3 regions of the Streptomyces sp. NPDC002309 genome follow, and region 1 is predicted to be linked to each of the others. Evidence: riboswitches for the same ligand, from Rfam matches in the RefSeq annotation. Region 1 holds a riboswitch; each other region holds the start of a gene.
What was found. A riboswitch is a leader RNA that binds a small molecule or an ion and turns the genes downstream of it on or off. The one in region 1 is predicted to bind cyclic di-AMP.
Positions count from the first base shown of each region.

Region 1 (7,481 bases):
CCGGTCAGCAGCTTGCGGACCTCGTTCTCGTCCTTGTCGTCGTACGGGACGAAGAGCCAGGCGAAGGCGTAGAAGAGGAGACCGATGCCGCCGGTCGCGGAGAGCACGGCGAGGGTGATGCGGAAGATCACCGGGTCCATGTCGCACTGCCGCCCCAGCCCGGCGCACACCCCGGCGATCATCTTGTGCCGCCCGTCCCGCCGGAACTTGTGCGGGGGCTCCAGGGGCTCGTGACCGCCGGACGCGCCTGATTCCCCGGGGGTTCCGGGACTCCCGGAGTCGCCGGGACTCCCGGAGTCGCCGGGACTCCCGGGCAGGCCGGGGCCTCCGGGGTCGCCGGGCGCGCGCCGTTCCTCACCCGCGGTCGTCGCGGCCGCGGTGTCGGACGCGGGGCCCGCGTCGGGCACGGCGTCCGCGGCGTGCTGGTGATCGGTCATGGGTCCATGGTGACGGGCGGGCCGCCGCAGCGGGAGTCGGTACGACCCTGGCCGGACCCTGAAATCACCCCTGAGTCGAGGCGGGGGAGGTGTTCGACCGGCGCGCCGGTCGAAGATCAGGGGAGTCTCGGGGGTCGACCCTGATGCTCCGGCCCGCCCGGCGTGTGACCATCGGTGGCATGCCGGACGCCGCAACCGCAGCAGCGCCACTCGACGAGCCGCGGCCGCCGCGCAAGCTCTACCGCAGCAGTGACGGACGCTGGCTCGGTGGTGTGGCGCGGGGGCTCGCCGGGCACCTCGGCCTGCCCGTCATCTGGGTGCGCCTGGTGTTCGTCGGCCTCTTCACGGCCGACGGCCTGGGCGCGCTGCTGTACGCCGCCTTCTGGTTCTTCGTGCCGCTCGGCGTCGGCGGTGTGGAGGCGCAGAAGCCTCCGTCCCTGGTGGCCACCGAGACCTCTCCCGACGGCCGCAGGAAACTCGTGGCGCGCAGACCCGACAAGGGCCAGATCGTCGCCCTGCTGCTGATGGTCGTCGTTGCCACGGTCTTCGTGGGCAATGTGAACCTGGGCGGGGGCGCCCAGGCGTACCTGCTGCCGGCCGTGCTCGTCGGCGCCGGTGTCGCCCTGGTCTGGCGCCAGGCCGACAACGCCCGCCGGGCCCGCTGGGTCGAGGTCGGCCGTCGCAAGCGCACCCTCACGCTGCTGCGCGCGGTCGGCGGCGTCCTGCTCGTCACGGCCGGTGTGACGGGCGTCTTCGTGCTCCAGGGTTCCGCGGCCCACCTCGGCTCGGTCCTCCAGGCGGCGCTCGCGGTGCTCGTCGGGATCACGCTCCTCGCGGGTCCCTACCTCGTCCGCATGACCCAGGACCTTTCCGAGGAGCGCCTGATGCGCATCCGTGCCCAGGAGCGCGCCGAGGTCGCCGCCCACGTCCACGACTCGGTGCTGCACACCCTGACGCTGATACAGCGCAACGCGGACAACCCCGGCGAGGTGCGGCGCCTGGCCCGTGCCCAGGAGCGCGACCTGCGCACCTGGCTCTACAAACCGGAGGGCACCGGCAAGGACGAGGCCGACGAGCCGGCCACCCTCGCGGAGGCGGTGCGGCGCAACGCCGCGGAGATCGAGGACAAACACGGGGTCCCGATCGAGGTCGTCGTGGTCGGCGACTGCCCGCTCGACGAGAGGATCGGCGCACAGATGCAGGCCGCGCGCGAGGCGATGGTGAACGCCGCGAAGTACGGTGGCGACGGCGGCGCCGTACAGGTCTACGCCGAGGTCGAGGGGAAGACGGTCTTCGTGTCCGTCCGGGACCGCGGTCCCGGCTTCGACCTCGACTCGATACCCGCCGACCGCATGGGAGTCAGAGAATCGATCATCGGCCGCATGGAGCGCAACGGGGGCACGGCCCGGCTGCGGGCGGTGCCGGACGGCGGCACGGAGGTCGAGCTGGAGATGGAGAGGGCGGAGAAGACGTCATGAGCGACCCGACCGAGGCGAACGGAACGGCGGGAGCGGAGGAGTCGGCCGAGCCCGCGCACCAGCAGGGCGGCGGCGTCGCGGGGCGGCACGTGCGGGTGGTCCTCGTCGACGACCACCGGATGTTCCGCACGGGCGTCCAGGCCGAGATCGGCCGGACCGACGAGACCGGCGTCGAGGTCGTCGGCGAGGCCGCGGACGTCGACCAGGCGGTCACGGTCATCACCGCCGCCCGCCCCGAGGTCGTCCTCCTCGACGTGCACCTGCCGGGCGGCGGCGGTGTCGAAGTGCTGCGCCGCTGCGCCCCGTTGATGGGCGGCGCCGAGCAGCCGGTCCGTTTCCTCGCCCTGTCCGTCTCGGACGCGGCCGAGGACGTGATCGGCGTGATCCGGGGCGGCGCCCGGGGATACGTCACGAAGACGATCACCGGCACGGACCTCGTCGACTCGATTTTCCGGGTCCAGGAGGGCGACGCGGTCTTCTCGCCGCGTCTCGCCGGCTTCGTCCTCGACGCATTCGCCTCGACCGACGCCCCGCCGGTCGACGAGGACCTGGACCGCCTCACCCAGCGGGAGCGCGAGGTCCTGCGGCTCATCGCCCGCGGCTACGCCTACAAGGAGATCGCCAAGCAGCTGTACATCTCGGTCAAGACGGTCGAGTCCCACGTGTCGGCGGTGCTCCGCAAGCTCCAGCTCTCCAACCGGCACGAGCTGACCCGCTGGGCGACGGCGCGACGGCTGGTGTGACCGCCGGGCGGCCGTCACCCGGTGCTCACGGGTGGGCGGCGCCGGCGAGCGCGAACCACATCTCCTGGCCCACGCCGTCTTCCTCGCCCACGCCCGTACCCGCGCTGGAACCGGTGGGCGAGCCCCCTTCCGGAAAGGCACCGGCCGGCAGAAGGCCCTAGACCACCCGGGTCGCTCCCGCGAACGGCATCTGGTCGATCGGGGCCAGCCGGACCGGCGCCGAGGGGTTGGGTGCGTGGATCATCTGGCCGTTGCCGACGTAGAGGCCGACGTGGCTGATGCCGGAGTAGAAGAACACCAGGTCGCCGGGGGCCAGTTCGGAGCGTGGGATCCGGCGGCCGGCGTCGATCTGGGCGTAGGTGGTGCGGGGCAGGGCGACCCCCGCGGAGCGGTACGCGGCCTGAGTGAGGCCCGAGCAGTCGAAGGCGTTGGGACCCGTGGCGCCCCAGACGTACGGGCTGCCGAGCTTCTGGTAGGCGTACGAGACGGCCGCGGCGGCGCGGGAGCTGGGCGCGGCCGTCGTGGCGGAACCGGGAGCCTGGAGGGCGTCACGGTCGGCCGTCGAGGCCCGTGAGGCGCGGTCCGTGCCCTCGCCCTGCGCGAACCGCGCCCGTTCCTCGGCCGTCAGCCGGTCCAGTAACCTTCGCGCCTCGTCGAGTTTGCCGGTGACGGTCTTCTTGTGCCGGTTCAGCTCGGTCTGCCGGGAGCGGAGCGAGGCCAGTTCGAGGCGGGCGGCGCCGCGCAGCTGCTCGATCTCCCGCAGCTGTCTGCCGACGCGCGTGACGGCCGCCGCCCGCCGGTCCCCGGCGCGTTCGGCGAAGGCGGCGCCGTCGAGGTACCGGTCGGGGTCGTCGGAGAGGGCCAGTTGCAGCGCGGGGTCCAGACCGCCGTCGCGGTACTGGGCCGCCGCGTACGAACCGAGCGCTTCCCGGGCGGAGTTGAGCCGCTCCTCCTTGCGGGCCGCCTCGTCCTGGAGGCTGCCCAGCCGCGTTCGCGCCGCCCGGGCCTCCTCCTGCACGCCGTTGTACTTCTCGGTGGCGACCTCCGCCTCCTGGTACAGCTTGTCCACCTTGGCCTTGACCTGCTCCGGCGTCAGCTGAGGGTCGGCGTGGCCGATCCCGTCGAGGCCCGTCGCGGTCGCCGCGCCCGCGAGGGCGATCGTCGCCGCCGTGCGGGCCTTGGTGCCGTGGGCCGAGCGTGGTCGGGGCTTGCGGTGCGCTGCCACGTGGACTGCACGTCCTTTCGTACGACTCGGGCGACCGCCGGTCCGTACGGCCACCGGGTGGACGTACGACCGCGCCGGGGCGGCTGACGCGTCCGGCGGCGCCCCGCACAGGGGATGCGGGGCGCCGCCGGACCTTCTCGGCGGTGGTGCCCGGCTGCCGCCTCTGGCAAGGGCGGCGGTGGGGAGCCGGTCACCTGGTGGAGGACGCTAAACCCGGGCGTGTCGATACGGTGACACCTTGTGCGGAAGTGACGTCAGGGGAACAGCGGGTGACCGTATGTGATCGGGCGCGCCCTTCGGGGCCGTCGCCTTCACGCGGCGCGATGACCGATGCGGCGATTCCGGGTCGGGTGCCGGCGTGCGGGTGCTATGGGGCGCATATATGCAGTCACCGTGGGGGCTTTGCGCAGTCACCGTGGGAGCGTGGGCGGCCCGGTGTCGGGCGGCCCGGAACCTCCTGATTAGGCTCCGGCCCCATAGACGTACTCATCCACCTCTTCGTCGGGCTGCACATCATCGGCATCGCCTCCCTCCTCGGTGGTTTCCTCACCCAGATGAAGGCGATGGGCCAGGGCACCGCGCGATTCGTCCCGGCGATGCTGCACGGCGCGCTGACCATGCTGGTCACCGGCGTGATCCTGGTCGGCCTGAACCAGGCGGACGATCAGCCGGTGAACAACATCAAGATCGGCGTGAAACTGGCGCTGCTGATCGTGATCCTCGGCCTCGTCTATGTGAAGCGGGACGACGAGAAGGTGGACAAGGGCATGTTCGGGCTGGTGGCGCTGCTGACCACGGCGAACGTGTTCATCGCCGTGCTCTGGACCTGACGCGCCGCCCCACGCGCGCGTGCCACGGAAACCGCCGCACGCGCGCGTGCCCTTCGACCGCCTCGCCGATCACCTCTCCGGCCCCCCGCGGCGCCGGTGTCAGGCCGGGCGGACGACGCTGTGGACGGAGGACTCGCCGTCGTAGTAGACGGACTCCTCGCGGACGTACGCGCCGGGCTTCGGGGCGTGGATCATCATCCCGTTGCCGATGTACAGACCGACGTGAGTGACGTCGTCGTAGAAGAAGATCAGGTCGCCCGGACGCGCGGCGGCGAGGGACACCGTCGTGCCGGCGTCGACCTGGTCATAGGTGGTGCGCGGGAGGGTGACGCCGGCGGCCTTCCACGCGGCCTGGGTGAGGCCGGAGCAGTCGTAGGACTCGGGGCCCGTGGCGCCCCAGACGTACGGCTTGCCGATCTGCGCGCGGGCGAACGCGAGCGCCTTCTCCGCCTTGGTGGCGTACCCGGAGTCCGAGGCGGAACCGCCGGAGTCGGACGCCTCGCCCGTGCCGGCCGGCGAACCGCCGCCGGCGGACTCCTGCTCCCGCTCCTCCTGCGCCGCCTCCTGGCGGCGCTGGTCCTCCGCCTGCTGCCGGGCGAGCTCGGCGGCCTGGCGCTCGGCCTCCTCCTGCTTCTTCTTCTCGATCGCCGCGAGGCGGGCCTTCTCCTCCGCGGTCAGGTCCGACAGCAGCTGCCGCGCGTCGGCGAGCTTCTTCTGGACGGTGGCCTTGGCCGACCGCAGGTCGCCCTGCGACTCGCTGAGCGTCTCCAGGCTCTGCGCGGCCTCCTGGCGCTTCTTCATCGTCGCCGACTGATCGGTGAAGTACTCGTCGACCGCGTCCTTCTGGCGGCTGGTCAGACGGCCCATCAGCTGGCTCTGGTCGAAGTAGTCCTGCGGCGAGTCGGCGAGCAGGAAGGTGGCGGTGTCGGGGACGGAGGCCCCGGAACGGTACTGGGCGGCGGCGTACGTCCCCAGCTCCTCACGCGCCTCGTTCAGCTTCTGGGCGCGCTGGGCGACGTCGTCCAGGAGGGTGTCGACGCGCTTGCGCTGTTTCGCGGTCTTCTCCTTGGCCGCGTTGTACTTCTCGGTCGCCGACTCCGCCTGGCGGTAGAGATCGTCGACCTTCTTCTCGACCTCTTCGAGACTCGGCTTGTCGTCGGCCGAGGGCTCGGCGTTCGCGGTCTGTGAGAGCAGGGCCACGGAGGTCAGGGCAGCGGTGGCGAGGGCCGGTGTACGTATGCCTGCCACCCGCGCGCCGGTCGGGCGCGACTTGCGGTGCGACGCCAAAGGAGGCGACTCCTTCCATCTGCCGCCTACCGGGTTAGCTGTCGGGTTCGGGCGGGTGGTTCGGAAGGGTTGCCCTACGGCCCGCTCCCCGGAGGGCGCTGGGCCGATTCACCCCAAGTTCGGTGGGTCCCCGGCTCCGGCTGCCTTGGGCGCATCGGACTCGGCGGAGGCCGCGCGGCCCGGCGACGTTCGCCGGTCTGAGTCGTGCGGCCTGTCCGGCACGGTAGCCAACTCGTGTGGCCCGTGTGAAGGTTGGTGGGTGATATGCCCGATACATTTTCGTGACCTTCGGTCAGGGATCACGCCCCGCGTGAGAGCATGTTCGGACGGTGAGCGACGGCGCGGCGCGGGGGCCGGGCGCGAGTGCGCCGACCCGCTGGGTCACCGGCTGTGATGTCGAGCTCCCACCGCAAGATCGTCGGCCTTCCGGCCCGGGGATGTTCTCGGGGTGGCCGCGGGTTGTCAGTGGGGCGCCCTAGACTCGGAGAGCGATGAGCAGCCTCTTTGACGACAGCTTCCTGGCGGACCTCCAAGCCCCGCGGGGCCATGAGGAGCCCCCGCCGCCGCCCGAGGACGATCACTCTCCGGAGTCCCTTCCGGACGATCTGTTCGGCGGGAAGTTCGACGCGCCCCCGGACCGGGACGCCTACTACCGCGACGGCGCCCCCCGCCCCGCACTGGACGCCGCCGCGCTTCTGGAAGGACTGAACGACAACCAGCGCGCGGCCGTCGTCCACTCCGGCTCCCCGCTGCTCATCGTCGCCGGAGCCGGCTCGGGCAAGACGCGCGTCCTCACCCACCGCATCGCCCACCTCCTCGCCGAGCGCGGAGTGCATCCGGGCCAGATCCTCGCGATCACCTTCACGAACAAGGCCGCGGGCGAGATGAAGGAGCGCGTCGAGACGCTGGTCGGTCCCCGGGCGGGCGCGATGTGGGTGATGACCTTCCACAGCGCCTGCGTGCGCATCCTGCGCCGCGAGTCCAAGAAGCTCGGCTTCACCTCGTCCTTCTCGATCTACGATGCCGCCGACAGCAAGCGCCTGATGTCCCTGGTCTGCCGCGACCTGGACCTCGACCCCAAGCGCTACCCGCCCAAGTCCTTCAGCGCCAAGATCAGCAACCTCAAGAACGAGTTGATCGACGAGGAGGACTTCGCCGCCCAGGCCACCGACGGTTTCGAGAAGACCCTCGCCCAGGCCTACGCGCTGTACCAGTCACGCCTGCGTGAGGCGAACGCCCTCGACTTCGACGACCTGATCATGACGACGGTCAACCTGCTGCGCGCCTTCCCGGACGTCGCCGAGCACTACCGGCGCCGCTTCCGGCATGTCATGGTCGACGAGTACCAGGACACCAACCACGCCCAGTACGCCCTCGTGCGCGAACTCGTCGGAACCGGCGAGCGTGCCCCCGAGGACCTCGACGTACCGCCCGGCCCGGACGACCTGCCGCCCGCCGAGCTGTGCGTGGTGGGCGACGCC
Region 1 covers NZ_JBSFCI010000012.1:56,196-63,676, forward strand. Annotated here, with positions in the region: gene ACWCPM_RS12820 (PspC domain-containing protein) at 1-437, opposite strand, end outside; gene ACWCPM_RS12825 (PspC domain-containing protein) at 581-1,915, shown strand; gene ACWCPM_RS12830 (LuxR C-terminal-related transcriptional regulator) at 1,912-2,658, shown strand; gene ACWCPM_RS12835 (NlpC/P60 family protein) at 2,816-3,883, opposite strand; gene ACWCPM_RS12840 (hypothetical protein) at 4,360-4,713, shown strand; gene ACWCPM_RS12845 (NlpC/P60 family protein) at 4,813-6,000, opposite strand; cyclic di-AMP (ydaO/yuaA leader) riboswitch at 6,009-6,162, opposite strand; gene pcrA (DNA helicase PcrA) at 6,492-7,481, shown strand, end outside.

Region 2 (7,481 bases), on a different contig from region 1:
CCGTGGAGTCGGCGCTGCGGCGCGCGAAACGATTCCACGGGCCGGTGCTCGTGCACTGCCTCACCGAGAAGGGCCGCGGCTACGAACCGGCCCTCGCGCACGAGGAGGACCACTTCCACACCGTCGGCGTGATGGACCCGCTGACCTGCGAGCCGCTGACTCCCGCGGGCGGCCCGTCCTGGACCTCGGTGTTCGGTGACGAGATCGTGCGGATCGGGGAGGAGCGGGAGGACGTCGTCGCGATCACCGCGGCGATGCTGCACCCGGTGGGTCTGGGCGAGTTCGCCCGGCGGTTCCCGGACCGGGTGTGGGACGTCGGCATCGCCGAGCAGCACGCGGCCGTCTCCGCAGCCGGCCTCGCCACCGGCGGGCTGCACCCGGTCGTCGCCGTCTACGCCACCTTCCTCAACCGCGCCTTCGACCAGCTCCTGATGGATGTGGCGCTGCACCGCTGCGGTGTGACCTTCGTCCTGGACCGGGCCGGGGTGACCGGCGTCGACGGGGCCTCGCACAACGGCATGTGGGACATGTCGATCCTCCAGGTCGTGCCCGGACTGCGGATCGCGGCGCCGCGCGACGCCGACCAGTTGCGGGCCCAGTTGCGCGAGGCGGTCGCCGTCGACGACGCGCCCACGCTGGTGCGCTTCCCGAAGGAGTCCGCGGGGCCCTGCGTCCCCGCGGTCGACCGGGTGGGCGGCCTGGACGTGCTGCACCGGTCCGAAGAGCCCGAGGTGCTGCTCGTCGCGGTCGGTGTGATGGCGCCGGTGTGCCTGCAGGCCGCCGAGCTGCTCGCGGCCCGGGGGATCGGCTGCACGGTGGTCGACCCCCGCTGGGTCAAGCCGGTCGATCCCGCGCTGCCCGGCCTCGCGGCCGGGCACCGGCTGGTCGCCGTGGTCGAGGACAACAGCCGGGCGGCGGGGGTCGGCGCCGCAGTCGCGCTGTCCCTGAGCGACGCCGACGTGGACGTGCCGGTACGCCGCTTCGGCATCCCGGAGCAGTTCCTGGCGCACGCCAAGCGGGGCGAGGTGCTGGCCGACATCGGCCTCACACCGGTCGAGATCGCCGGCCGGATCGGCGCGAGCCTCGCCGTCCGGGACGAGCGGCACCGGGCGACCGCGCCGCCGGGCGCGCGGCGCGGGGAGGGCGGGCAGCGGCCCGCGACGGAGGGGCCGTCCACGGGGGTCGTCGTACCGGTGCCGGAGCAGTCCTCGAAGGCGACCGCCGCCGGGGAGACGCTGTCCAAGGAGAACCACCCATGACCACCGCGGAATCCGCGTCGACCCCGCCGGAGCCCGTGCCCGGCGGCGCGTTCGACCTCGGCGCGCTGCTCGCCGAGCGCGGCGCCGAGCGCTACGACCTGCACGCCCGGTACCTCAACCACCAGCTGCCGCGCATGCTGCACACCATCGGCTTCGACAAGGTCTACGAGCGCGCGGAGGGCGCCCACTTCTGGGACGCGGAGGGCAACGACTACCTGGACATGCTCGCCGGCTTCGGGGTCATGGGCCTGGGCCGCCACCACCCCGTGGTGCGCAAGGCGCTGCACGACGTGCTCGACGCGCAGCTCGCCGACCTCACCCGGTTCGACTGCCAGCCGCTGCCCGGTCTGCTCGCCGAGCGGCTGCTGGCGCACAGCCCGCACCTGGACCGGGTGTTCTTCGGCAACAGCGGGACCGAGGCGGTGGAGACCGCGCTGAAGTTCGCCCGGTTCGTCACCGGCAGGCCCAGGGTCCTGTACTGCGCGCACGCCTTCCACGGCCTGACCACCGGCTCGCTGTCCGTGAACGGCGAGGCGGGCTTCCGGGACGGCTTCGCCCCGCTGCTGCCGGACACCGCCGTACCGCTGGGCGACCTCGACGCCCTGGCACGGGAGGTGAAGAAGGGCGACGTCGCCGCGCTGATCGTGGAGCCGATCCAGGGCAAGGGCGTGCACGCGGCCCCGCCCGGCTATCTGCGGGCCGCCCAGGAGCTGCTGCACCGGCACAAGGCGCTGCTCATCGCCGACGAGGTGCAGACGGGTCTCGGCCGCACCGGCGACTTCTACGCCTACCAGCACGAGGAGGGCGTCGAGCCCGACCTGGTCTGTGTGGCGAAGGCGCTCTCCGGCGGCTATGTGCCGGTGGGCGCCACGCTCGGCAAGGACTGGATCTTCAAGAAGGTCTACTCGTCGATGGACCGGGTGCTGGTCCACTCGGCCAGCTTCGGCTCCAACGCGCAGGCCATGGCCGCCGGGCTCGCGGTGCTGTCGGTCATGGAGAGCGAGCAGGTCGTCGCCGGCGCCCGGGCCACGGGCGAACTGCTCAGGTCCCGGCTCGCCGCACTGGTCGACAAGTACGAGCTGCTCGCGGACGTGCGCGGCCGGGGGCTCATGATCGGCATCGAGTTCGGGCGGCCCCGGTCGCTGAGGCTGCGCAGCCGCTGGGCCATGCTCCAGGCCGCCCGCAAGGGACTCTTCGCGCAGATGGTCGTCGTCCCGCTGCTCCAGCGGCACCGGATCCTCACCCAGGTCTCCGGCGACCACCTGGAGGTGATCAAGCTGATCCCGCCGCTGATCATCGGTGAGCGGGAGGTGGACCGGTTCGTCGACGCCTTCACGGACGTGATGGACGACGCCCACAGCGGGGGCGGGCTGATGTGGGACTTCGGTAAGACGCTGGTGAAGCAGGCGGTGGCCGACCGCTGACGCTCCGGACTCGCCCCGGTGGGTGCGGTTTGCCTCTGAGGCAATAGATTTGCCCTAGAGGCAATAATCGGGCTGAATGGAGCCATGAGCTCCTCATCAGAGCTCGGGGCCGAGGCGACCGGCGTGCTGCCGGTCGTCGCCCCGCAGCTCCGCGACCTGCGCCGCCGGGCCTCCCTCACCCTGGAGGCCGCCGCACGTGCGGCGGGACTGTCACCCGCCCATCTCTCCCGGCTGGAGACCGGGCAGCGCCAGCCCTCGCTGCCGATGCTGCTGGCACTGGCCCGTATCTACAGTACGACCGTCTCGGAGCTGCTGGCTGAGACGGTCCCCGACCGGGATGCCGTCGTACGCGCCGCCGACATGGAGTCCACGGCTGCGGCCGGCTGGACGTACTGGCAGGCCGGCGCCTCCGGGCGGGGCATGCAGGCCCTGCGGGTGCACGTGCCGTACGGCTCGCAGGGCGACATCGTCCGGGTGCACGCCGGTGAGGAGTGGCTGTACGTCCTCACGGGGCGGCTGCGGCTGCGCCTGGGTGACGCGGCTCACCTGCTCGACCCGGGTGACAGTGCCCACTTCGACTCCCTGACCCCGCACCTCATCGCCGCCCAGGACCCGGGCGGGGTCGACCTCCTGTTCGTTCACACCTTGCTGCAGAGCCCCACGGCCGCGCTGTGCCTCGGCCCCGTCACAGGAGACATGCCATGAGCGACATCGAACAAAAGCTTCCCCGGGGCATCTGGCTCCGTCTGCTGATCTACATCGTGGCGGGGCACCTCTTCGCCGCCTTCCTCTACCTGCTGTTCGAGGTCGGGGCCTAGTAGTACCGCGTCGGCCAAGGTTCGCCCCGCTCCTCGCGGGCGAACCTCGTCCGACGCGGCGCCAGTGGCCCCCAGGGGTCAGTCGAGCAGGCGCTCGCGCAGTCGCTCCCGGGTCTCCGGGGTGACGCCGAGCGCCTGTGCCAGATAGGTGTCGACGTCGCCCCAGGTCTTCTCGACGGTCTCGAACGCCGCCGACAGATACTCCGCGCGCGCGTCGAAGAGGGGGCTCAGCAGCTCCATGACCTCGGGCGACCAGGACGGGCCGGAGTCGCCGCCGCGGTGCATCTTGTAGCGGCGGTGCTTGACGTTGGACTCCAGGTAGTCGGCGAGGATCGCCTCGCGCTCCACGCCGACCGCCAGCAGCGTGACGGCGATCGACAGGCCGGCGCGGTCCTTGCCCGCCGCGCAGTGCATCAGCGCGGGGACACTGTCCTCGGCGAGCGCGTGCAGCACCTGGGAGTGCTCGGCGGTGCGCTCCGTGACGATCGCGCGATACGACGCGATCATCCGGTCCGCGGCCTTGCCGTCGGCCAGGACATTGCGCAGTTGCTCCAGGTCCCCGTCCCGGACCATCTTCCAGAACTCGGCGCCGTCCGCCGGGTCCGTCAGCGGCAGGTTCACGTTGCGCACGCCCGGCAGCTCCACGTCCGGGCCCTCCAGCTCCTGGTCCGCGGCGTTACGGAAGTCGAAGACCGTGTGCAGCCCCAGGGCGGCCAGGAACACGGCGTCCTCCGCGGTGGCGTGCGCGAGGTGGCCGCTGCGGAACAGCACTCCGTGCCGCACCCTGCGCCCGTCCACCGTCGGCAGCCCGCCCACGTCACGGAAGTTGCGCACTCCGGCCAGCTCGGGCTCGGTCGACGGCACCTGCTGCGTCACGGGGGCTCCCTCCCATCGCCCCGCCGGCGCTGCTCGCCGTCGGGCACTTCCCTGACGATACGACACGCGTTCTCACATCCATGAGTTGTCCACAGGTGGTCGCCCGGGAGTGATGAAAGCGGGGGAGTGGACGGTTATCGACGCATATGCACCTTCTGCCCCAATCGCGTGCTTCGCTCCAACTCGTCGCGGAACAGGGAGACCTGGAGCGGAGTCACGTGAGCAGTGTCATATCCGTGACCGAGCGTCGTTCGTCATGACCACGCAATTCACATGGCTTCAAGGGCGTTTACCGGATTCACATGCGTCCCGATGCACGGAGTGTGACCGGAATTGGGGTGAAAGGATCAACGAAACGGTGTTCCGGCGGAACCTCTCGCTTGTCCCGTTGCGTCTCGGTCGCTTACGTTCCACCCGATCCGGACGGACGCCGAATCCTGCCGCCGCCCGGTGCCCGCGCCAACTCACCCGTGTACGGCAGGAGCGGGGGACCCACAGGCAGAACAGCCTGTCCCGGTCTCCGGAACAGGCTCGGGGTAAAGCCGCGTCCCCGCGCGGCCGGACATCTCCAGTCCGCACCCGACAGCTCACCTCGCAGGCGCCGGAGAGGAACTCGCCATGCCCGCGAAGGGTAAGCACCGCCGTCCGAAGACCCAGCGCTTCACCCGATCCATAGCCGTCGCCGGAACCGGTGGTGCCGCGCTGGCCCTCCCGCTGATGGGGGCCGCCGGCGCCCACGCCACCACGGCGCAGTCCGCCGCGGAGAAGGCCGTCTCGTCGATCCCGGCCCAGAAGACGGCCGTTCGGCAGCACGTCACCGAGAAGCAGCCCGCCGTGAAGCAGTCCGCCGACCGGTCGGGTGCCCGGACGTATTCCGTGCGGGCGGGCGACTACCTCTCGAAGATCGCCGACGAGCAGAACGTCAGCGGTGGCTGGCAGCGGCTCTACGAGGACAACCGGGAGGCCGTCGGCGGGAACCCGGCGCTCATCCACCCGGGTCTGAAGCTGACGATAGGCCAGAGGGCCGCGGCGAACACCGACGAGCCGGCCTCCTCCACCGCTGCCCCCTCGGCGAAGTCGTCGTCCGCGGAGACGCCTCAGTCCTCGGAGCGGTCCGCGGAGACCGCGCAGGCGCCCGAGTCCGCCGCGGACCAGGCTTCCGCCGCCCCGGCCGCGGACACCGCCCCCTCCACCGGGTTCTCCGCCCCCGTGGAGGGTGCCGGCATAGGCACCGCCTACCGCGTGACGGGCAGCATGTGGGCCAGCGGCTACCACACGGGCGTCGACTTCGCCGCCGCGAGCGGCACCCCGCTCAAGGCGGTCGGCGAGGGCACGGTCGTCTCCGCGGGCTGGGCCGGTTCCTACGGCAACCAGGTCGTCATCAAGCTCGCCGACGGCTTCTACGCCCAGTACGCCCACCTGTCCTCGCTGTCCGTCTCCGCCGGTCAGACCGTGGGCGCGGGCCAGCGGATCGGCCTGTCGGGCTCGACCGGCAACTCCACGGGTCCGCACCTGCACTTCGAGATCCGCACCACGCCGGACTACGGCTCGGACGTCGACCCGGTCGCCTACCTGGCCTCCAAGGGCGTCCCGATCGGCTGACGCACGCGCCGCTCATGCCGCAGAAGGCCGGTCCCCGATCCAGGGGGCCGGCCTTCGGTGTCGACCGTGTCCATGGCGTCGCCCGTTTCCGTCGGGGCCTATTCCGCAATTGACCAATCCTTTGGCCGTGGCCTTTCTCACCGCGCGTCAACCCCTTCCTACGGTCGCGTAGGTCACATTCGAAGGGGAATCATGTCCCGACGTGGCAGACGATTCGAAGAATGACAGCAGATCAGTGATCGGGTCGTACGTGGCGGTGGGGGACAGTTTCACCGAGGGCGTCGGCGACCCCGGCCCCGACGGGGCGTTCGTCGGCTGGGCCGACCGGTTCGCCGTACTGCTCGCGGACCGCCGACCCGAGGGCGACTTCCAGTACACCAACCTCGCCGTGCGCGGCAGGCTGCTCGACCAGATCGTGGCGGAGCAGGTCCCGAGGGCCGCCGGACTCGCGCCGGACCTGGTCTCGTTCTGCGCCGGCGGCAACGACATCATCCGTCCGGGCACCGACCCGGACGACGTGGCGGAGCGCTTCGAGCGCGGGCTCGCCGCACTGCTCCCGGCCGCCGGGACCGTCCTGGTGACCACCGGCTTCGACACCCGCGGCGTCCCCCTGCTCAGGCATCTGCGCGGCAAGATCGCCACCTACAACGGCCATGTGCGGGCCATCGCCGACCGGTACGGCTGCCCGGTGCTCGACCTGTGGTCGCTCAAGTCCGTCCAGGACCGCCGTGCCTGGGACGACGACCGTCTGCACCTGTCGCCCGAGGGGCACACGCGCGTGGCACTGCGCGCCGGTCAGGCCCTGCGCCTGGCCGTCCCCGCCGACCCGGAGCAGCCCTGGCCGCCGCTTCCGCCGCGCGGCGCGCTCGACGTGCGCCGGGACGACGTCCACTGGGCGCGGGAGTACCTGGTGCCGTGGATCGGCCGGCGACTGCGGGGCGAGTCCTCGGGCGACCATGTCACCGCCAAGGGCGTGTTGTCGCCGGACGACATCAAGATGCGGATCGAGTCGGTGGCCTGAGGCCGCCCGCGGGCGGCCTCGCGGCACCCGTGCGGAACGGGCCGTTCCGGCTGCCGGGCCGGTTCGGGCCGCGGGCGGGCCGCGCGAGGTCGCACGGCGGAGAAGTGGCGGAACAGGCACCCGTTCAGTGCGGTGGAGTCGCCGGCATCTCCGCGGACCGGAGTTCCCGCGCCAGCGCCTCGTCCACCCACTCCTGCGCACGCGCGCGTGACACGGCTCCCGCGTAGGACGTGATCTGGACGGCGAGCCCGTCGAGCAGGGCCGTCAGGCGCAGGGCCGCGCCCATGGGGTCGGGGCAGCGGAACTCGCCCGCCGCCACCCCCTCGGCGATGACCTCCGCGATGGCCGCCTTCCAGCGCTTGTCGAGGTCCCGGGTGACCTCCCGCAGCGCGGGCTCGCGCAGCGCCGCCGCCCAGCCCTCGATCCACAGGCGCCAGCCCTTCGCCGGTCCCGTCGGCGCGTACCAGCGCACCGCCGCCCG
Region 2 covers NZ_JBSFCI010000030.1:94,719-102,199, reverse strand. Annotated here, with positions in the region: gene dxs (1-deoxy-D-xylulose-5-phosphate synthase) at 1-1,259, shown strand, start outside; gene ACWCPM_RS24415 (aspartate aminotransferase family protein) at 1,256-2,683, shown strand; gene ACWCPM_RS24410 (helix-turn-helix domain-containing protein) at 2,768-3,388, shown strand; gene ACWCPM_RS24405 (DUF6126 family protein) at 3,385-3,501, shown strand; gene ACWCPM_RS24400 (tyrosine-protein phosphatase) at 3,580-4,377, opposite strand; cyclic di-AMP (ydaO/yuaA leader) riboswitch at 4,825-4,991, shown strand; gene ACWCPM_RS24395 (M23 family metallopeptidase) at 4,996-5,979, shown strand; gene ACWCPM_RS24390 (SGNH/GDSL hydrolase family protein) at 6,215-7,000, shown strand; gene ACWCPM_RS24385 (TetR family transcriptional regulator C-terminal domain-containing protein) at 7,125-7,481, opposite strand, start outside.
Region 2: linked by a shared signal. The riboswitch ahead of ACWCPM_RS24395 (M23 family metallopeptidase) and the one ahead of ACWCPM_RS12845 (NlpC/P60 family protein) in region 1 are both predicted to bind cyclic di-AMP.

Region 3 (7,481 bases), on a different contig from region 1:
ACGTTCCCGTAGGCACCCTCCGCGTCCCGCATTCGGCGGTAGGTGCGGGCGACGTCCAGGGAGAACCGGAAGGCGCGGACCGGTTCGGCGGCCAGGTAGGCGACGTACGCGGTGAGTTCGAACAGGCGGAGGAGTTCGGGGTGGTCGGGCGGGAGCGCGGCCGACGCGTCGGCCAGGGCCTGCTCCGCGACGGCCGCAGCGGTGCCTATCCGCCCTGCCTTCACGGCTTCGCCGATACGGGCGGTGGGCTCGGCCAGCAGGGCGGACGTCGGCAGCTGGGTCTCGTCCTCCGGCCCGAGGATGGCCTCGGCGACCGCGTCGAACCCGCGGGGCGGCGTGGGCTTCGGGTCGGGGTCCAGCCGGCGGCCGGCGGCCAGGTCCGGCGTGACGAGCGGTTCCGGGTGCGGCCGGGCGTCCATGACGGGCGGCGGCCCGAACTCGCCGAGCGGCTGGGGCTCCTGGATCGCCCGCAGCCGGAAGGTGGGCGTGGAGGTGGGCCCGGAAACCGGCGGAGTGCGCAGGGTCTGCGTGACGTCGTCCTGCGGCGGCTCGGCCGCGGGCCACACGGGCGTCTGCGGCGGCCGATGCGGCGAAGGGGCAGGCGCCTGCGGCGACCGCGGCAGCGCAGGAGCGGGGGCCTGCGGCGGAGCGGGGGCCTGCGAAGCAGCGGGAGCCTGCGAAGCAGCGGGGGCCCGCAGAGAACGGGGCGCCGACGGGATGGGCGCCTGCGGAGAAGGAGGAGCCACCGGAGAGGGGGGCTGCGCAGAACGAAGGGCAACAGGGGAAGGCGGCTGCGCAGAACGAGAGGCCACCGGGGTGGACGGCTGCACCGCTACGGCGTCCCCCGCCGCACTCGTCGGCACAGGATCCGCCGTGAAACAACTCGACCCGTCCGGGTGAACCCGAAGCGGTACGACAAATCCGATCCGCTCGTCGCGCACGGTGGCGAGGACGGGCCGTCCGGTGGCGAGGGCGATGCGGTGGAGGTGGTTCAGTACCGTCCGCTGGAGTTCCTCGCCGGGCACGGCGACGACCGGGACGCCGTCGACCGAGGCGGCGACAGGGCCCTCGGTGTCCGGTCCGGCCCCAGGAACCCGGACGTCGATCACCGCACCCGCCCCCTGGTCCTGGTGTTCCCGCTTCTTCTCGCTGCCTGGTCGAGACATCGGTTTCCTCACTCGCCGGCGTCCACACCTCGGCGGACCCTACCGTCGAGTCTCACCGATTTCGCCGCATACACGCGTCACCAGGGCGTCACAGCCTCGTCCCAAGACCCGGCACGGTCGATCGAGTCGGCTGCCGACGTCCACCGCGCTCCTGGCCACTCGACGACATCGAGAGATCTGCGTGCGCTGTGCCTGGTCGCGTCCTGAAGGACGCCGGCGGTGCCTCCCGCACGACGACGTTCATCGCGCGGGAGACACCGCCGGCCCGCTTCCCGTACGAGGCCGCCCGGCGCTGACGGCCAAGCCCCCGGGGGCGGCCGTGCGCCCTCGGGGGCCAAGAGCCCGGACGGCATGCGCCGTGACGGCTACTTCGCGGAGTCGGCCGCCTTCACCAGCGTGTCCTTGGTGACCGCGCCGACATAGACCTTGCCGTCGTCCGTGATCAGTGCGTTGACCAGGCGGGTCTTGAAGACCATGCCCGAGCCGAACTCGCCCTTCACCTCGTCGCCCAGGGAGCCCAGGAAGCCACCCGCGGCACCCAGCTCACCCATGTCACCGGGCCCCGCGCCGGAGGCAGCGCCCTCGGCCCCGGAGTCGAGGACGGCGACGGAGGTCCAGCCCTCGCCGATGACGTTCAGCCCCTCGAGGCCCTTGGCGAGCTCCTCCTCCTCGGGCCGCTGCGCGGAGTGCTCGGGCGCCTCCACGCTGCCCTCCTCGGTCACCTTCGCGCCCTTGGGCGGGCTGAAGTCGAAGGTCGACGCGGCGGGCTTGGCGAAGCTGACCTGTGTGAAGCCCGCGTCCACCACTGCGGCGCCGCCGCTCGCCGGGGTCAGCGTGAACTTCAGCGGCATCCCGGTTTTCGCGTCCACCGCCACGCTGATCGCGCCGACCGTGGAACCGGACTGCTTCGGCTCGATGCGCAGTTTGTAGGCGTCACGGCCGGCCACCTGGGCGGTGCCGTCGACGGTCACGGACGTGGTGTCGTCGACCGCCTTCAGCGCCTCCTCCGTCAGCCCCTTGGGCGTGGCCGGGGTCTCTTCCGTCCGCTGCTCGGCGCCCTCGTCCGCGGTGCCGTGGAAGACCTCGTTGGACGCGCTGTCGTAGCCCCAGACGTCCTTGCCGTTGTGGATCAGGCTGTACTCGGCGGCGTTCTCCAGCAGCGACAGCTTCTGCCTGTCGGGACCGTCGGCGGCGACGCGCAGGGTGTGCGTGCCGGTGGCCAGCTCGGTCAGCTTCGCCGACGGGTCGGCGGAGGAGCCCTCGCCGCCGGACGGGGTCGCGCCGGACATCAGGTCACCCTCCAGGCCGCCCAGGTCGGGCAGTCCCAGATCGGTGCTGATCTTCACCGTGCCGGACAGCTGCTGCACGTCCGACGCCGCGATCTTCTCTATGAGTTCTTCCGCGGTGATCTTCGGCAGGTCGGGGCTGCCGGAGTCGGCCAGTGCGGGGACGAGCCCGATGGTGCCCGCCGCCAATCCCAGGACCGCCGCCGGGACGACGTACCGGGCGGCCTTGCGCCGCCGGGCCGCGCGCAGTTCGTCCGCGTCGGCCACGGCCGTGGTGTCGTCGGATTCGTACGGTGCCATGTGTGCCTTACCTCCGTCGTCGGCGGCGGCTGCCTCGTCGCGTCCTCGCAGGGGTCCCACCCCGAGCCGCCATTCTCACCCGGATCGGTGAGGAGTGGTGTGTTCCGTGTTCTCCATCTGACCAAATAGGGCGGCAAGATGCGTCAGACCCGGGAGCCAACTCCGCGTACTGCTGGGGTATGACACGAGACGACGACATCTCCCCCGACCCGTAGGGGTGCGACGGGGGGTCACACGTCGTACGGGGGCACGAGGGCCGGAGAACCGGGCCCTCGACAAGCGGTCGAGCGGACAACCGGACGCACGAAGGCCGGACGGCGGATCAGCCGAAGGGCGACCCGCCGAGCAGCGACTGGCCGAGTATCGACCGCCCGACCGACCGGCCGATCAGCCCGGCCCGTCCGCAGCAGCCGCCCCGCGGCGAGACGGGGCAGGGCGTGGGGCGTGGCGTGGCGGTGTGGGGCGGAACCGGTCGGGCCGCTATCCGGCCCGGTGCACCACGGCCTCGCACAGTTCCGTGAGCGCCGCCTTCGCGTCGCACTCGGGCAGCGGGGCGAGTGCCGCCCGCGCCTCCTCGGCGAACCGCACGGTGTCGCGCCGCGCCTGCTCCAGCGCCGGGTGTGCCCGCAGCGCGGCCAGTGCCTCCGCGTGCCGCGTGTCGTCGCTGAGGTCGGACGCGAGCAACTCGCACAGCGCGACGTCCTCGGCCAGCCCCAGCCGGGCGGCACGCTCGCGCAGACGCAGCACGGGCATCGTGGGGATGCCCTCCCGGAGGTCGGTGCCCGGCGTCTTGCCCGACTCGTGCGAGTCGGAGGCGATGTCCAGCACGTCGTCCGCGAGCTGGAAGGCGACGCCGAGGCGCTCCCCGTACTGGGTGAGCACGTCCACCACCGACTCGTCGGCCCCGGACATCAGTGCGCCGAACCGGCACGACACCGCCACCAGCGATCCCGTCTTGCCGGCGAGCACGTCGAGGTAGTGCTCGACCGGATCCCGCCCGTCCGACGGGCCCGCGGTCTCCAGGATCTGGCCGGTCACCAGCCGTTCGAACGCCTCGGCCTGCACCCGTACGGCCTCGGGCCCGAGGTCGGCCAGGATGTGCGAGGCACGGGCGAACAGAAAGTCACCGGTGAGGACGGCGACGGAGTTGCCCCAACGGACGTTCGCGCTCGGCACGCCGCGCCGCACGGCGGCCTCGTCCATCACGTCGTCGTGGTACAGCGTCGCCAGATGCGTGAGCTCCACGACGACGGCGGAAGGCACGATGCCGGGTGCGTACGGGTCACCGAACCGGGCCGCCAGCATCACCAGCAGGGGCCGGAACCGCTTCCCGCCCGCCCTCACCAGATGCTGCGCGGCCCCCGTGATGAACGGGACCTCGCTCTTGGTGGCTTCGAGCAGCCCTTCCTCGACAGCCGCCAATCCGGCCTGGACATCGGCTTCCAGAGCCTGGTCCCGCACGCTCAGCCCGAACGGCCCGACGACGGTCACGAGGGGTCTCCTGTCTGCTGGTGTCTACTGGCGATTACGCGGAATGTCGATAGGTCGCTGCCTTCACTCAAGTCAGCGTATCCGGTCACGTTTCGATCACCGAGGCCGCCCACCGCTACGTCTCAGGCGGTATTGGATCACGGCGGGTATTTTTCTAATCAGTTGATATGAGTGGGTATTTATCGACTCGGTCGGAGCAGCCGACCCCTGCCCCGCCCCGCCGCCGGCACCGGATGTGGACTCGGACCCGGCCCCGGGAGCATGCCGCCTTCCGGCGACGACCGCGCCCTCCCCGGCCGGCCCCGGGGCCCGCTCGGGCAGAACCCGCCCGTGACGACCTCCGGCCCGGCCCGGCACGCCACCGTCGGCCGTCACCTGGCCGGACGCACGGACACCACGGAGGTCGCACCCACGCCGCGGCCGATGCGCCGCGCCGATCCCTCGGCCGCCACAGCACTGATCGCCGACGCGGGGCTCATGGCCCTCGCCGACCCGGCAGCGTCGGCCGCCGCGCCCGGGCCGCGCCTCACAGCCGCGCCCGGGCCGCGCCTCACAACGGACACCGCCCACCGAAGCCGTCGCCGAGGTCACGCTCCTGCACATCCGCAACCCCTCCTCCACGAGACGGCCCACGAGGACCTCCGTATCCCGCTGCCCGACGGAACCCTGTCGTACGCGCGCGTACGGCGCCCGATCACCGACGAGCCCCACCGGCGCTCCCGGGGCACCCCCCGAACCGCCTGACCGACCCGACCGCACCCCGGCGTCGAGGCGGCGGGCGGCGGCGAGGCCCGCCTGCGAACGGGGACGCGGCGACCGGGCCCGCCGAGGATGCGCGGACGATCGTTACGACAACGACGCGCACCACGGGGGAGGTTCCGTCCTCACGCTGGAGATACGCGCACAGGCGGCGACCACGCCGGCTCACGTCCGCCGCCCGGCCGTTCCGCGCCACGTCCTCACCGCCCAGCGGGACATGCGCCGCGGCGCGCCACGAAGGGTGCGAGCCCACCCACCCCTCGCCCTTCGTGACGGGCGTCACTCACCCCTCCCGGGCGAGCCCGCGCCCGCCCGGGGTCCAGGACCCCGCGCACCAGGGGGAGTTTTTACCTGGAATTACCGAATACGACACTTTGCACTTGGCCTCGAAGCGGCCACCTCTCACACCCGAGGGACACACGCCCCACGAGCCGTCGATTGACTAGCACTTGGGCCTATTGCCCGATTTGCCACTCTTTCTGCAGGCGCGTGAGTTGGCTCACTCGCCCCCCTTCACGAGCCCCTCGCATCAACGGCGCGATCCACCGTTGCACATGGCCGAGTTGACGCTTTTCGACCGCAAAGGATCAAGGGTGACAAAAGGTCAGGAGGAAGATCAAATGCCGCAATGCCAGAAACGACCACTTGTTTCGGACATGTGCTCTCGCATACGTTCCGGGCCAGTCGGGCGGAACGCCGAATCCTGCCGCCGCCCGCGCCACCCATGACGGACTCACTCACCGCACGGCAGGAGCGGGGGACCCAGGTAGGCCGCCGGACCGGATGCCGCACTCCACGGCACACCGGAACGGCTCGGGGTGAAGTCGCACTCGCAAGAGAGCGGCCGGGCCCTCCCCGCCCGAACCCGACAGCTCACCTCGCAGGCGCCGGAGAGGACAGTCCCCATGACTGCAAACGGTCAGATCAGTCGTACTCGTACTGCCCGCATCGTCCGCAAGCTCGCCGTCGCCGGTACCGGCGCCGCCGTCCTCGCCCTGCCGCTCATCGGCGCGACCACCGCTTCCGCGGCGACGCCCGCGGCCATGCCCACGTCCGTCAAGTACTACTCGAACAACCTCGACGGCTGGATCCGCCAGTCGCTCGACATCATGGCGCAGAACGGGATCCCCGGGTCCTACAACGGCATCCACCGCAACATCATCCGGGAGTCCTCCGGCAACCCGAACGCCATCAACAACTGGGACTCGAACGCCGCCAAGGGCACCCCGTCCAAGGGCCTGCTCCAGGTCATCGACCCCACCTTCAAGGCCTACCACGTGACCGGCACGGCGTACGACCCGTACGACCCGGTCGCCAACATCACCGCCGCCTGCAACTACGCGGCCGACCGCTACGGCTCCATCGACAACGTCTTCGGCCCGTACTGAGCCTCGGCCAGCAACCGTTCGAGGACGACGGCGATGCCGTCGTCCTCGTTCGAGAGCGTGACCTCGTCGGCCACCGCCTTGAGCTCCGGGTGGGCGTTGGCCATGGCGACTCCGTACGCGGCCCAGTCGAACATGGGGATGTCGTTCGGCATGTCCCCGAAAGCGATGGTCCCCTCCGGGCCGAGGCCCAGATGCCGGGCCGCCAGCGCCAGCCCCGTGGCCTTGGTGACGCCGCACGGCTGGAGCTCGACCGTCCCCGGCCCCGACATGGTGACGGTCGCGAGCGAGTCGACCACCGCCCGCGCCACCGCCGCCAACTCGTCGTCGGACAGGGTCGGATGGCGCAGCAGCACCTTGCTGATCGGCTCGCACCACAGGTCGTCGCGGCGATCGATCCGCACCGCGGGCAGTGTGGGGTGCGGCATCAGATAGCCCGGCTCGATGAGGGTGAGCCCGTCGACACCGTCCTGGTCGACGGCCGCGTACACCTGGCCGACCTCGGCCTCGATCTTGCCGAGCGCGGTCTCGGCCAGCTCCCGGTCCAGCGTGACGGACCACAGCAGAATGTCCGCGTCGGCGTCGTACAACTGCGCGCCCTGCCCGCACACCGCGAGCCCGCCGCCGCCCAGGACGTCCAGCAGCGGCCGTACGCGCGGCGCCGGCCGGCCGGTCACCACCAGATGCCGGGCCCCGGCCGCCGAGACCCGCGCGAGCGCGGCGAGAGAGCGGTCGGAGACCGTGTCGTCGCCGCGAAGCAGCGTTCCGTCCAGGTCAGTGGCGATGAGGGCGTAGTCGGTGCGCGCGTACTCGGTGTGCGCGGCATATGCGATGGGTGCGGCCATGATCAGAGAATACGGACACCGCACCCCCGCTGTTCATTCCCAACTACCGTCCCACTGTCCGCTTTTCACTCTCCCGTGGCGCCTGCCGGCTCCTTGATCGTGGTGTTGGCTCCCCGACGGCCCGGAAGAGGGTCCCGAAGCCCTTGAGGGGCAGGCAGGACGACGTTCGCCAGGTTCGTCATGTGCCGGCATGGTGCTGTCCCGTGTCGCCGGACAGGTTTCCGGAACCCCGGGGTGGTATGCATTTCT
Region 3 covers NZ_JBSFCI010000022.1:12,564-20,044, forward strand. Annotated here, with positions in the region: gene ACWCPM_RS19450 (hypothetical protein) at 1-566, opposite strand, end outside; gene ACWCPM_RS19455 (LolA family protein) at 1,532-2,752, opposite strand; gene ACWCPM_RS19460 (polyprenyl synthetase family protein) at 3,233-4,243, opposite strand; gene ACWCPM_RS19465 (hypothetical protein) at 4,574-4,987, shown strand; cyclic di-AMP (ydaO/yuaA leader) riboswitch at 5,727-5,904, shown strand; gene ACWCPM_RS19470 (transglycosylase SLT domain-containing protein) at 5,908-6,390, shown strand; gene ACWCPM_RS19475 (HAD family hydrolase) at 6,354-7,232, opposite strand.
Region 3: linked by a shared signal. The riboswitch ahead of ACWCPM_RS19470 (transglycosylase SLT domain-containing protein) and the one ahead of ACWCPM_RS12845 (NlpC/P60 family protein) in region 1 are both predicted to bind cyclic di-AMP.